DNA from 2 places in the Gottfriedia sp. ABJ_BB2_2 genome. Region 1 is predicted to be linked to the other one. Evidence: riboswitches for the same ligand, from Rfam matches in the RefSeq annotation. Region 1 holds a riboswitch; the other holds the start of a gene.
What was found. Region 1 has a riboswitch for S-adenosylmethionine ahead of ACX6U0_RS03465 (trans-sulfuration enzyme family protein). Riboswitches for the same ligand answer to the same signal wherever they lie in the genome.
Positions count from the first base shown of each region.

Region 1 (6,257 bases):
ATGCTTTTTGGAAACTTGATATTAAATCCTCTACATCCTCTAAACCAACTGAAACACGAATTAATGTATCCTTTACACCAAGTCTTTCTCTTACATCCCTTGGAATTGCTGCATGAGACATCTTTACTGGATAAGAAACAATCGTTTCTACACCGCCTAGAGACACTGCTACTGCTACATTTTCTACATTTTTTAAAAAACGAATTGTTTGATCAACTGTTTTTAATGTAAATGACAATACCGCTCCTCCGCCACTTGCTTGCTCAAAATGTATATCGTGTCCCGGATGATCTTTCAGTCCTGGATAGTACACCTCTTCCACACATTCATTTGATATTAACCAATTTGCTAATTTTTGTGCAGTTTGTTCATATACATCCATCCGAACTTTTAATGTTTTCAGACCTCTTAATGTTAGCCAACAATCTTGTGGACCTAAGACTGCTCCAAATGAATTTTGAATAGTGTATAAATCCCTTGCTAATTCTTCAGAGTTCACAACTGCTAGACCACCAATTACATCGCTATGTCCTGCGATAAATTTAGTCGCACTATGAACGACGATATCCGCACCCAAGTCTAATGGTTTTTGAAAATAAGGCGACAGAAAACTATTATCTACAATGACAATTACATCATTTCTTTTCGCAATCTTAATTGCTTCTTTTAAATCTGTAATTTTCAATAAAGGGTTTGAAGGCGTTTCTAAATATAGCCCTTTTGTATTTGGCCTGATTGCTGTTTCGATTTCACTTGTATCTGATGCATCTACAAATGTAAACTCAATGCCAAATCGATTGAATACCTTAGTGGCAATCCGAAACGTTCCTCCGTAGACATCTTCACAAATAACGATATGATCTCCAGCTGAAAATAGAGAGAGAACTGAGGAAATGGCTGCCATACCTGATGAAAAAGCAAAACCTCTAACGCCGTTTTCTAATTGAGCTATCGTATTTTCTAAAGCTTCTCTCGTCGGATTTCCACTTCTTGCATAATCATATTTACCTAAATTTTCAATATTGGGTTGATGAAAAGTTGATGCTTGATAAATTGGAATACTTAATGCACCAGTATAAGGGTCAACTTCATTACCATTATGAATTAATTTCGTACCAAATTTCATACTCATCAACCTAATGCATTCTCTAAATCAATTAGTAAATCATCTATATGTTCTATACCAACAGATAATCTTAATGTATGGTCATCTAGACCAAGCTTTCTTTTAAAATCCTCAGGCATTTCTGAATGAGTTTGTGTATGCGGGTAGGTAATTAGAGACTCAACCCCACCTAAACTTTCGGCAAATGTAATAACTTTTACACTACTAAGTACTTTCTCTACAATACTTACATTTTTTACTTTAAATGAAATCATCGCGCCAAATCCGCTTGCTTGTTCTTTAATAATTGAGTAGCCTTTATGGTTTGGAAGTCCTACGTAAAATACGTCAGTTACATTTGGATGATTTTCTAGAAACTCAGCAAGGATCATCGCATTTCTTTGACAATATTCCATTCGTACATGTAATGTTTTAATTCCTCTTAAGATTAACCATGAATCGAATGGTGCTAAAGTTGCGCCAGTAGATTTTTGGTAAAAGCGGATTTTTTCATTTGTTTTCTCAGAATTCGTCACTACAAACCCTGCTAATGTATCATTATGGCCACCTAAATATTTCGTACCACTATGAACAACAATATCTGCTCCTAATTCAATCGGTCTAAAGAAATATGGCGTTAAAAAAGTATTATCAACGATGACAACGATATTTCTTTCTTTTGCAATTTCTACAACTCGTTTTAAATCAGTTACTTTCATCATTGGATTTGATGGCGTTTCAATAAAAATACCTTTTGTGTTTTCTTTAATAGTGTCTAGAATATTATCAATTTCTGTTGTATCAACAAAATTATGCTCAATACCATAAGGCGAATAAATTTCTTCGAATAATCGATATGTACCACCATATAAGTCATCTGAAACAATTACGTGATCGCCTTTTTTAAACAAACTAAGAACTGCAGTGACAGCAGCGTTCCCTGTAGAAAATGCTACCCCAAATTCTGCATTTTCTAATTTTGCTACAGTATTTTCAACTTCTTCTCTTGTAGGGTTTTGTAAACGAGCATAATCATAACCCGTTGATTGATGAAGTCCCTCATGTTTAAAAGTTGCTGATTGATAAATTGGGTAACTGATTGCACCTGTTAATGGATCATATCCTTTACTACCATGAACAGCAACTGTCTCAATTGATTTTTGTTTCGATTTTGAAACCACATTCGTATTTGTCATATTGTAATCCTCCATTTATCAAAATAAAAAAACCACTTCCTAAAAAATAAGAAGTGGTTATGTCTCAAAATAAACATATCGTCCTTATCTTCCAGGTTTACACCTGCAGGATTTAGCACTTTCTAGTATAAAACTAGAGTTGCCGGGTTTCGTCGGGCCAGTCCCTCCACCACTCTTGATAAGATTATTTAATTTTATAATTACAAGTATATTAATAAATCTGAAAATTATCAATCATTATTTGAATTTTTTATTTTTTAATACATTATTACCTATTTATTTCCATTCATCTGGCATTAAGCTCTGATAAAGCATACTTTGATATCGGTCATCGATTAATAATAATGTACCTTCATCATTTTCAGTACGGATGACACGTCCACCTGCTTGCATTACTTTATTCATCCCAGGAAACACATATGAATAATAATAACCGTTTTTACCAACTTCATTAAAATGATCTCTTAAAATATTTCTTTCTAAACAAAGCTGTGGCAAACCTACACCAACAACTACTACCCCATTTAAACGATCACCTTTTAAATCAATACCTTCAGAAAATATTCCGCCAAGAACAGCAAAACCCACAAGCGTTTCTGCATTATTTTGATCAAATTTAAGCAAAAAATCTTCTCTTTCCTCTTCTGTCATCCCATTTTCTTGAACAATTATGTCTATTTCTCCATACCTCTCAGTAAACAATTCAACACTTTGGCTCAAATATTGATAGGATGGAAAAAATACTAAATAATTGCCTTTTTTAGCTCTAATATTTTCATATATAGATGAAACTAATTCGTCTAATGTTTTAGAACGATCAGTAAATCTGGTTGATATCGGATTTACTTCGACCTTTAACTGTTCTTTTAAAAATGGTGAATCTATTTTAATGGTATAGTCGCGTTCAATATCACCAAGCATATCTTGAAAATATTGAAGAGGTGTTAATGTTGCTGAAAAATAAATTGTAGAATGAAATTTTTTAATCACATCATTTACGATTGTTGATGGATCAATGCAAAATAATTTCATATGAACTTCACTTTTATACATTTCTAAATACGAAACATATTTTTCATCATAATAACTAGCAATCTTTACAAAATTTTGGGATTCAAAATATGTATCTAATAGCAATTGCTTACGTTCTGAATCCTCTTCGTCTGGTAGACTTAATTCGGCGACTTCTACAAACTCCCTTACCAAATCCACAAATTCTTCATCTAATTTACCCCAGACTGGCATTTTTTGATCTTGCCATTTTTTTCGGAGAGTAATGAAATATTGATTGATTTGACTAACGCTCTCAACTATTGAGTTATTTATTCCTTTATAATGTCTTTTTAATTCTAGAAATTTTGATTTATATAAACTCGAAGAATACATTTCTCTAGCACGATCAACAAGATTATGCGCCTCATCTATTAATAAAACTGAATTTCGCTTATGTTCATCAAATAATCTTTTTAGTGATACTCTTGGATCAAAAATATAATTCACATCACAAATAATTGCATCTGCTGTATTTGTTAAATCTAGTGAATATTCAAAAGGACATACTGTATGCTTTTTAGCATATGCTTCGATTTTCTCTCGACTTAGCAATTTTTCATTAGATAAAATATCTAGCACTGCTTCATTGATTCGATCGTAATAGCCATTTGCAAACTCACAATAATCTTTCTCACAAATTGTTTCTTCTTTGAAACAAATTTTATCTTTTGCAGTTAGGGTTGTACATGACATGCACAAACCTTGTTCTGTCATTCGTCCAAATGCTTCTTCCGCAACCGTACGAGTAATTGTTTTAGATGTTAAATAAAATAAGCGATTCGTTGTAGCTTCACCAATTGATTTCACCGTTGGAAAAATAGTTGAAACTGTTTTTCCAATTCCTGTTGGAGCGACCGCAAATAAATTATTTCCATCTTGAATTGATTGATAAACGGCTCCTGCTAACTTTCTTTGCCCATTTCTAAAAGATGGAAATGGAAATTTCAATTCTTTTATTGAATCGTTCCGATTTTGGATGTGATCATACTTCCATTTAGCAAACGGGTAATAAATTTTGATCACATTTTGAACGAACTCGTACAATTCTTGCTGGGTAAAAGCTAATAAAAACCTCTTTTTCTCTTCAGTATGAATATTTACATATGTTAGTTGTATCGATATTTGTTCAAGGTTTAATTCTTCACAAATTAAATAACCGTAAACTTTCGCTTGAGCCCAATGAACAGGATAAGAATTTTCATTATATTTGTTAACATCTTTTACAGTAGATTTAATTTCTTCTATTATATATTTTTCATCCCTAAATAAGAGACCATCACAACGACCTTCTATTTGAAACTCAAATTCTTCATATTTAATTGTTCCCGAAGTTGTTCTTTCTTTACAATCTGATTCATTATATAAATTTTGAATTTTTTGATGTGCTTTTGTGCCTTCTACTAATGAAACAGTATTTTGATACCCTACATCAATACTTCCGCTTTTATGAGCATACTCAACTAGCGAACGTACAGATACTTTTATCATATTTTCCATTCAGAGTACACTCCTTTTGTATTATATTTTACCATAAATGGTGATCATATGTTCGGTCTATAAAAAAAACAATTTAGAAAAGAGACTTAAGAAATGGCAATGAAAAAGACTGCCATTTTTAGACAGTCTCATTCTAATCATACTTCATATTAAATTCATATCTCGTCAGTAAGGATTCGCTTATGTTTTTCATTAATTATTTTTTTGTTCAATATTCTAACTTCGCCAACCATTAGTAATCTCATATCTTCAACAATATACTTTGCTAGCTCTTCGTCAGAAATGTCATTTTCTTTAATATCAAGACGAAAATCCTGGCCTTGTAATCCACCACCGTTTGTAAAATCGATTTCAAAGTCGAATTGGACTCTTTTATCCATTTTTGATCCACCTTATTTAGATTTTTGTTGATTATTATATTCATATTCTAGTTAAATGAAACAATGACCTTGTGAACTACCTTACATGTGTCTTATCCTATTAAATCATGTGTAAATTTAAAAAAAGAATACTAGTTTGGAATAAATACTTCAACCTCATTTGATAATATAGAAGTATCCAATGGATGCCCAAAGTAAGTTTTCCGATCAAATAACATATCAAACTGGTAAGCTATTGGATCACCTGCATATAAAATAATATCGTAATTCTATTATTCTTTTTTCAGTCAATTAGTCCTTTTAATAAAATAGAGGTTTATCAAATGATTACCAGCTATTTTTTACAAATTAAATTCAGTTGTCCTTTAAAGGAAAATAGAAAAATCACTAATCCCAGCATATGGGATTGCATTCTTTATATTGTTCTCTAATTCATACAAGGTATATTTCTGCCATTCTTTTAAATTATTCTTATTCCAAATCTCTATGAATAATTTATATAAAAATATCTCTCGCAGCTTCAAGAAAATAGGAATTTGTTTAATCATATCATCATGAATTCGATTTTCTTCTCTATATCCCGCCAATAAATGGGACATGAACATCAAAGGAAATGTGTCTTTATAGCCATTGTAAGAGTTATTTTGCCAATTAGCGTGATAGAATAGTGCCGCAATATCCTGTGCGAACCAATTAAATGAGCATTCATCAAAGTCAATCGTAGTTAAAATACCTGCACTATTGATAATTAAGTTGCCTTGGTGGAAATCATTATGAATTATTCCAAATGTATCTCGAGAAATTTCATATGGAAATAGACTTTCCATTAATTTGTCGTAAATCTCTCTTATCCATGGACTTAAACTTTCTCTAATACTAAATACATCTGGATTTTCGACTGTCCATACCGGTCGATCTATGTCATCTACTTTGAACTCTTTAGATAAAGCATGCATTCTTCCCAAAATCCTACCCATTTGTTCAAATATTTTTACATTCCAGTGAAATTGGTTTGTCACATCAATG
Region 1 covers NZ_JBVFKR010000001.1:656,801-663,057, forward strand. The annotation lists gene ACX6U0_RS03460 (trans-sulfuration enzyme family protein) at 1-1,126, opposite strand, end outside; gene ACX6U0_RS03465 (trans-sulfuration enzyme family protein) at 1,132-2,301, opposite strand; SAM riboswitch class I at 2,383-2,486, opposite strand; gene ACX6U0_RS03470 (ATP-dependent DNA helicase) at 2,578-4,851, opposite strand; gene ACX6U0_RS03475 (cyclase) at 5,007-5,231, opposite strand; gene ACX6U0_RS03480 (phosphotransferase enzyme family protein) at 5,597-6,257, opposite strand, start outside.

Region 2 (6,257 bases), 240 kb from region 1:
TTCCTACTGGAAATACAAGTGGATCAAAAATGATATCTGAAGGTCGAATATGATATTTTTCAGTTAATAATTGATAACTACGTTTAGCGATTTCTAATTTACGTTCCGCAGTTACTGCCATTCCATCTTCATCAATCGTTCCGACGACTACCGCAGCACCATACTTATGAATTAATGGACAAATTTTTTCAAATCGTTCTTCAGCATCCTCTAGATTAATAGAGTTAATAATTGCTTTACCTTGGATATAAGTTAATGCGAGTTCAATTACTTTTTCATCAGTTGAGTCAATCATAATTGGAACTTTTATTTTATTAACCAATTGTTTTAGGAAATTTTCCATGTCAGCTAATTCTTCACGGTCAGGATCAGCCATACAGACATCAATAACATGTGCACCTTTTTTAACTTGTGCTCTGGCGATTTCAGCAGCTTCCTCATATTTCCCATCAGCGATTAAATTTTTAAATTTTCTAGAACCTATAACATTCGTTCTCTCACCAACAAATAGTGGTCTCATACTATCATCATAAATTAGTGATTCTAATCCACTAACCGCATGATCTGTTCGCTTTTTTAATTGACGCGGTTTGATTCCTGAAATAGCTTCTTTCATTGCTTTAATATGATCTGGTGTTGTGCCACAACAACCACCTAGTATATTGACCCAACCTTGTTCGGCAAAATCACGTACTTTGTATGCTAATGACTCTGGTGACTCATGATAATGTCCATCCTCATCTGGTAATCCTGCATTAGGATAACAAGATACATATGTTTCAGAAAGCTCAGATAATGATCTTACATGGTCTCGCATAAATTCAGGACCAGTCGCACAGTTTAATCCAATTGAAATTGGTGAAATGTGCTCAATCGCTAAATAAAATGCATCAATAGTTTGGCCAGCAAGTGTAGTACCCATAGGTTCGATTGTTCCTGAAATCATTACCGGAATTGTTTTGTTTAATTCTTTAAAAGCATTACTAATCCCGATACAAGCAGCTTTAACATTTCTCATATCCTGACATGTTTCAACTAAAAGTAAGTCAACTCCACCATTTAATAGTCCAATTGCTTGACGAAAATAAGCAGTAATTAAGTCATCAAACGTTACACCACCAGTGACACTAATTGCTTTTGTAGTTGGGCCCATTGCACCAGCTACAAACACATTTTTTCCAGAAGAATGTACAGCAGCTTTCGCAATTTGTGCAGCTTTTTCATTTAATTCGATATCTAAATGCTGCAAATTGTAATCAGATAAAACGATATTTGTTGCACCAAATGTGTTTGTTTCGATAATATCTGAACCAGCTAGTATATATTCTTCATGGATTTCTTGAATGACATCTGGACGAGTGACAACTAAATATTCATTACATCCTTCTAGTTCTTCACCTCCAAAATCATCAGCTTGTAGGTTTCGTTGTTGAATCATCGTTCCCATAGCTCCATCTAGGAGTAGAATACGTTCGTTTAATGCTGCCTCTAATGCTTTCATAATTGAATCTCCTCTTTTTTACGAGTTTTAGTGTATTGGATTAGTTCTTCAGTAATTTCATATTTTAAGAATGGAGTAATCAAGTAGATTCCATTAAATTTATCAATTGCATAATCTACAAGTTCTTTTGCAATTTTTTTGCCTTCTTCAATTGCTAATAAAGGATCATTGATGTCAATTCGATTTCTAACCTCATCAGTTAATGTAATACCTGGTACCTCATAATGAATAAAATCAGCGTTCTTTTTACTAATTAGTGGCATAATCCCAATAAATATTGGCTGATTGATATGTCTAGTGGATTCATATAAACGATCGATTGTTTCTAAATCATAGACAGGTTGTGTTAAAAAGTAATCTGCCCCCGCTTCAACCTTTTTCTCTAGTCTTTTAATGGCAGCATCCATTTTCCTAACATTTGGATTAAATGCAGCGGCTACTGAAAATCTAGTACCGTTTCCTAAACTTTTACCGGAATACAGTCTACCTTCATTCATTTCTTTGATCATGCGAATGAGTTCAAATGATGCAACATCATATACCGATGTAGCACCAGGGAAGTCTCCTACTCTTGCAGGGTCGCCTGTAATTGCTAAAACTTCATTTAAACCTAAAGTCGATAAACCCATTAAATGTGATTGAAGGCCAATCATATTTCGATCACGACAAGTTAAATGGGTTAGGACAGGTATATTTAATCGTTGTAACATGGACGCAATTGCTACATTAGATATCCTTGGTGAAGCTAATGGATTATCTGCTAATGTAATCGCATCTGCTCCTGCGTTATTTAAAGCCTTAGCCCCTTCAAAAAAACGTCTGGTTTGTAAAGTTTTTGGTGGGTCCAGTTCCGCGATTATCGTTGTTCTCTGTTTTGCTTTCTCAGCTAGTGTTTCATTTTTTTGTTCAGGCTGCTTTGGTATTTTTATTGTAATTGTTCGATTGTTGATTTCTTTTTGTGTGACAGGCTTTAAATTATCTATTTTATTGCGAAGTGCGGCAATGTGTGCGGGTGTTGTACCACAACAACCACCAATCAAACGAACGCCTTGTTCAATAAATGGTTTTGCCATATCTTCAAAATATTCTGGATTCGATTTATATACGTACTTACCTTCTTCATACAAAGGAAGACCTGAGTTTGGAAATGCTGACAAAAATCCTTTTTTCGGTAAAGCAACCGTATTTAACGATTCAATCATGTGTAGTGGTCCTAAATGACAATTAATTCCTACTACATCTGCTCCTAAATCAACTAATTTAGGGAGAATTTTTTCTATATATTGACCGCTTTGCATCACACCGATTTCTTGTAATGTTACTTGGGCAATGATTGGGATGTCTGTACGTTCTCTTAATAAGGAAACAGCATCATATAATTCATGTTCATCATAAAAAGTCTCTAGCATGATGCCATCTACGCCTTCTTCTAGTAAGGCAGAGGCTTGCTCTAACAACATGATTTCTCTTTCTAACGGAGTCGCAAAAGTTGAACCGATATATTTCATTCCACCAATACCACCAAGTATTAGTGCTCTTCCTTTAGAAGCTTCTCTAGCATTTCTGACAGCCATTTGATTGATTTGTTTAACTAGTTTTTCCAATCCATGTTGTCTTAGTTTTCCAGCATTTGCACCATAAGAATTTGTTTGAATGACCTCTGCACCAGCGTTAATATATTGTTCATGAATATGAATAATTCGATCTCGTTCAGTAATATTTAATTCTTCAAAACAGCTATGTAACCCCCCAGAATATAACAGAGTACCCATAGCTCCATCACCTAATACAATTCCATTATTTAATTTTTCCAACAAGCCCAAGCGATCACTTCCCTTACAAAAATAAAAACGCCATTCTTTCTAAAATGAAAGAATGACGTTATCTACAATCCACGCCTTATCTCTCATGTTAAAAACATGCTGGATTTAGCACTTTTTAGCTAAAGCTAAAGTTGCCGGGTTTCAAAGGGCCAGTCCCTCCACCACTCTCGATAAGGAATATTCAGTTATTTTTTAATATGACTAGTTTACTATAATTAACCAATTAAAGAAACATATTTTATGAAAATTTGAAAAATGGACATAATTTACTATTTTATGATAACACTAGTTTACATAATAATATTATTTGTTATGATAATGAGCCAATGCAAGTAAAGGATAAATATATTGATAACTATGGTAATGAATATAAAAACCACCTGGTAGACCTAGACCCGTAGGATATGCTAATTCTTTTTGTGTTTTTTGTTTTTGTGCCAATAAATATTGAATCCCTCTTTTTATCACTTCATCATCTTTATCTAGAATCGTTAATAAAGCGTCAACTGCCCATGCCGTTTGACTAGGGGTACTGTACTTTAGTGGTACATAACATTTTTTTACAGCCGAATAACCAGACTCTCCCCATCCTCCATCTTGATTTTGCACACTGATTAGCCATTTTGCAGCCTTTTGAATTGCTTCATGATTCTTTGGGATTCCGATTGATCTAAGACCAGTTATAGCCGCCCATGTTCCATAAATATAACAAATTCCCCATCTACCATACCAGCTACCATTTGTTTCTTGGTGCTCTAAAATCCACTCTATCGCTTTTTCAACCTGTTCATCTTCTTGCTTAATTGTAGTGTAGTTTCCAATAAACTCTAAAACGCGGCCAGTCAAATCAGCTGTAGAAGGATCAATGATAGCATCCTTGGCATTTTCAATTGGTAAATACGTTAACCATTTATTTGTGACGTTTTTTTCAAACGCGCCCCATCCACCATCATGATTTTGCAAGCCTAATAAAAACTGAATACCTTTTTGCCATTTTTCAAGTTGGGTTGGGTCTGACATAGCACTTCTTGTTAGCGCTCTTAACGCTGCACTTGTATCATCATTATCTGGTATAAATGAATTATCTTCCGAAAATCCCCATCCTCCAGGATTGATTTTTTTAGCATGTATTGACCAATCCCCTCTTAGTACTTGCTGTTTTTTATTTAAATATTCAACTGATTTTTTGATTAAAACATCTGTTGAGGGAACGCCTGCTTCTTGTAATGCATAGGAAAGTAACGCCGTATCCCAAACCTGTGAAGGTGAATTTTGAATATGGATTCCATCTTCGGTTTCAAATGAATATGAGATTAAACCACTTAATGCTTGTTGAATTTCTTTTGAGCTAGTTTCATAGCCAAGCGCCAATAAGGCGTAAATCATATAAAATGTAGAACTAGCGTAGCTATAAAATGTACCATTTGTTTCGATTCTGTCTAATATAAATTTTTCGGCTTTTTCATATCCTTTATTTTGAAAATATAGCGGATACGAAGCAAGCTTCTTACCCTCTTCTACTAAAAAATGAAAAAATGAATCTCTCTCATCATCAAACCACTCTATCTCTTCATTCGAATGTAAATGATTTAGATGAATTGTCTTATCAGATTTGGCTATAAATCGTTTATTAATACATAGAATCATTGGGATTAAATGAACTCGGGCATAACTACTTAGTTCAAATAAACTGAGAGGAAAATTGTTTGGGAGTAGAAAATAACTCATCGGAAAATGAAAGAATATTGGATATGGAATGAATCCATGTATCGCTAGTATCATTTTTGTCATAAAATGTACTTTTCCAATACCGCCATTGGTTTGAATAAAGGTTTCTGCTTTCTTCATACTTGGATGGTCTTTTTCATATGTTTTAGATACTAATAATGCAATATAAGCTTGAACGGTGGCAGATAGATTTCCATTTTTTTCATCTTCATATAATTTCCATGAGCCATTTTCTTCTTGTAACTTGATTAAGCGTTTTGCAATTTTTTCACATAACTCTTTTTCTTTATCTAATAAAGTTAAATCATTTAAAAGAATTAACATAAAGCAATCTGTTATGATTGAACCTTCAAAACAATATTCCCAAGATCCATCTGCTTTCTGATGTTCTCTTATTATATTAATGCGCTCATTTAGGTTTTGTAAGACTTCTTTCTCGAGGTCCAACTGTTTCACCTCAATCATAAAAAGATTTAAGTATGATATTTATCCATTCTACTCTTCTTTTCACTAGATTCTCCTTCAATGTCAACCAATCTCTTATTCTTTACTTTAATTTCAGAAATCAAGCTCAAAATAAACACAAATAGACTGAAAGGGAACACAATGATTTTATAGCCAAACAATGTAAAAGAAGGAAGAATATCTAAAAAATAACCTAAAGAAAATAAAACAATGACTAGTAATATATTAACTCCTATTACAGTGAGTAAAGCTTTAAATGCTGAGTTTAAGCTTATTGAATACTTCAAAATGATCACACTCCATTACAAATCTATGTTGATCATATGAGAATCATGAATGCAAAAACCATTTTCGTTAGGAATATGTGAACGTTTGTGAGACTATATAAAAAAACTCGTAAACAATTTGTATTGTTTACGAGCTCTTTTTATCGATTCAATTTAACTTTTTCAACTAGAAAATTTAATATGACATGGGCAGCAATTCTACTTGTCATATCACGGAAATCAATCGTTGGATCTAATTCTACAATATCCATCCCACATACTTTTGGATGAGATGCAACATAACAAATACCATCGATCAAAGTTTGACTATCCATTCCACCAGGGCCAATTGCTGGACAGCCTGGTGCAAATGCTTGATCAAGCACATCCATATCAAGACTAATATAAATAGCATCAACTTCTTCTGCTAAACGATTTACACTATCCTGAATAATTTTTTGAATACCTAAATCA
Region 2 covers NZ_JBVFKR010000001.1:415,813-422,069, forward strand. The annotation lists gene metH (methionine synthase) at 1-1,501, opposite strand, end outside; gene ACX6U0_RS02265 (bifunctional homocysteine S-methyltransferase/methylenetetrahydrofolate reductase) at 1,498-3,324, opposite strand; SAM riboswitch class I at 3,398-3,501, opposite strand; gene shc (squalene--hopene cyclase) at 3,628-5,499, opposite strand; gene ACX6U0_RS02275 (hypothetical protein) at 5,526-5,804, opposite strand; gene hutG (formimidoylglutamase) at 5,945-6,257, opposite strand, start outside.
Region 2: linked by a shared signal. The riboswitch ahead of ACX6U0_RS02265 (bifunctional homocysteine S-methyltransferase/methylenetetrahydrofolate reductase) and the one ahead of ACX6U0_RS03465 (trans-sulfuration enzyme family protein) in region 1 are both predicted to bind S-adenosylmethionine.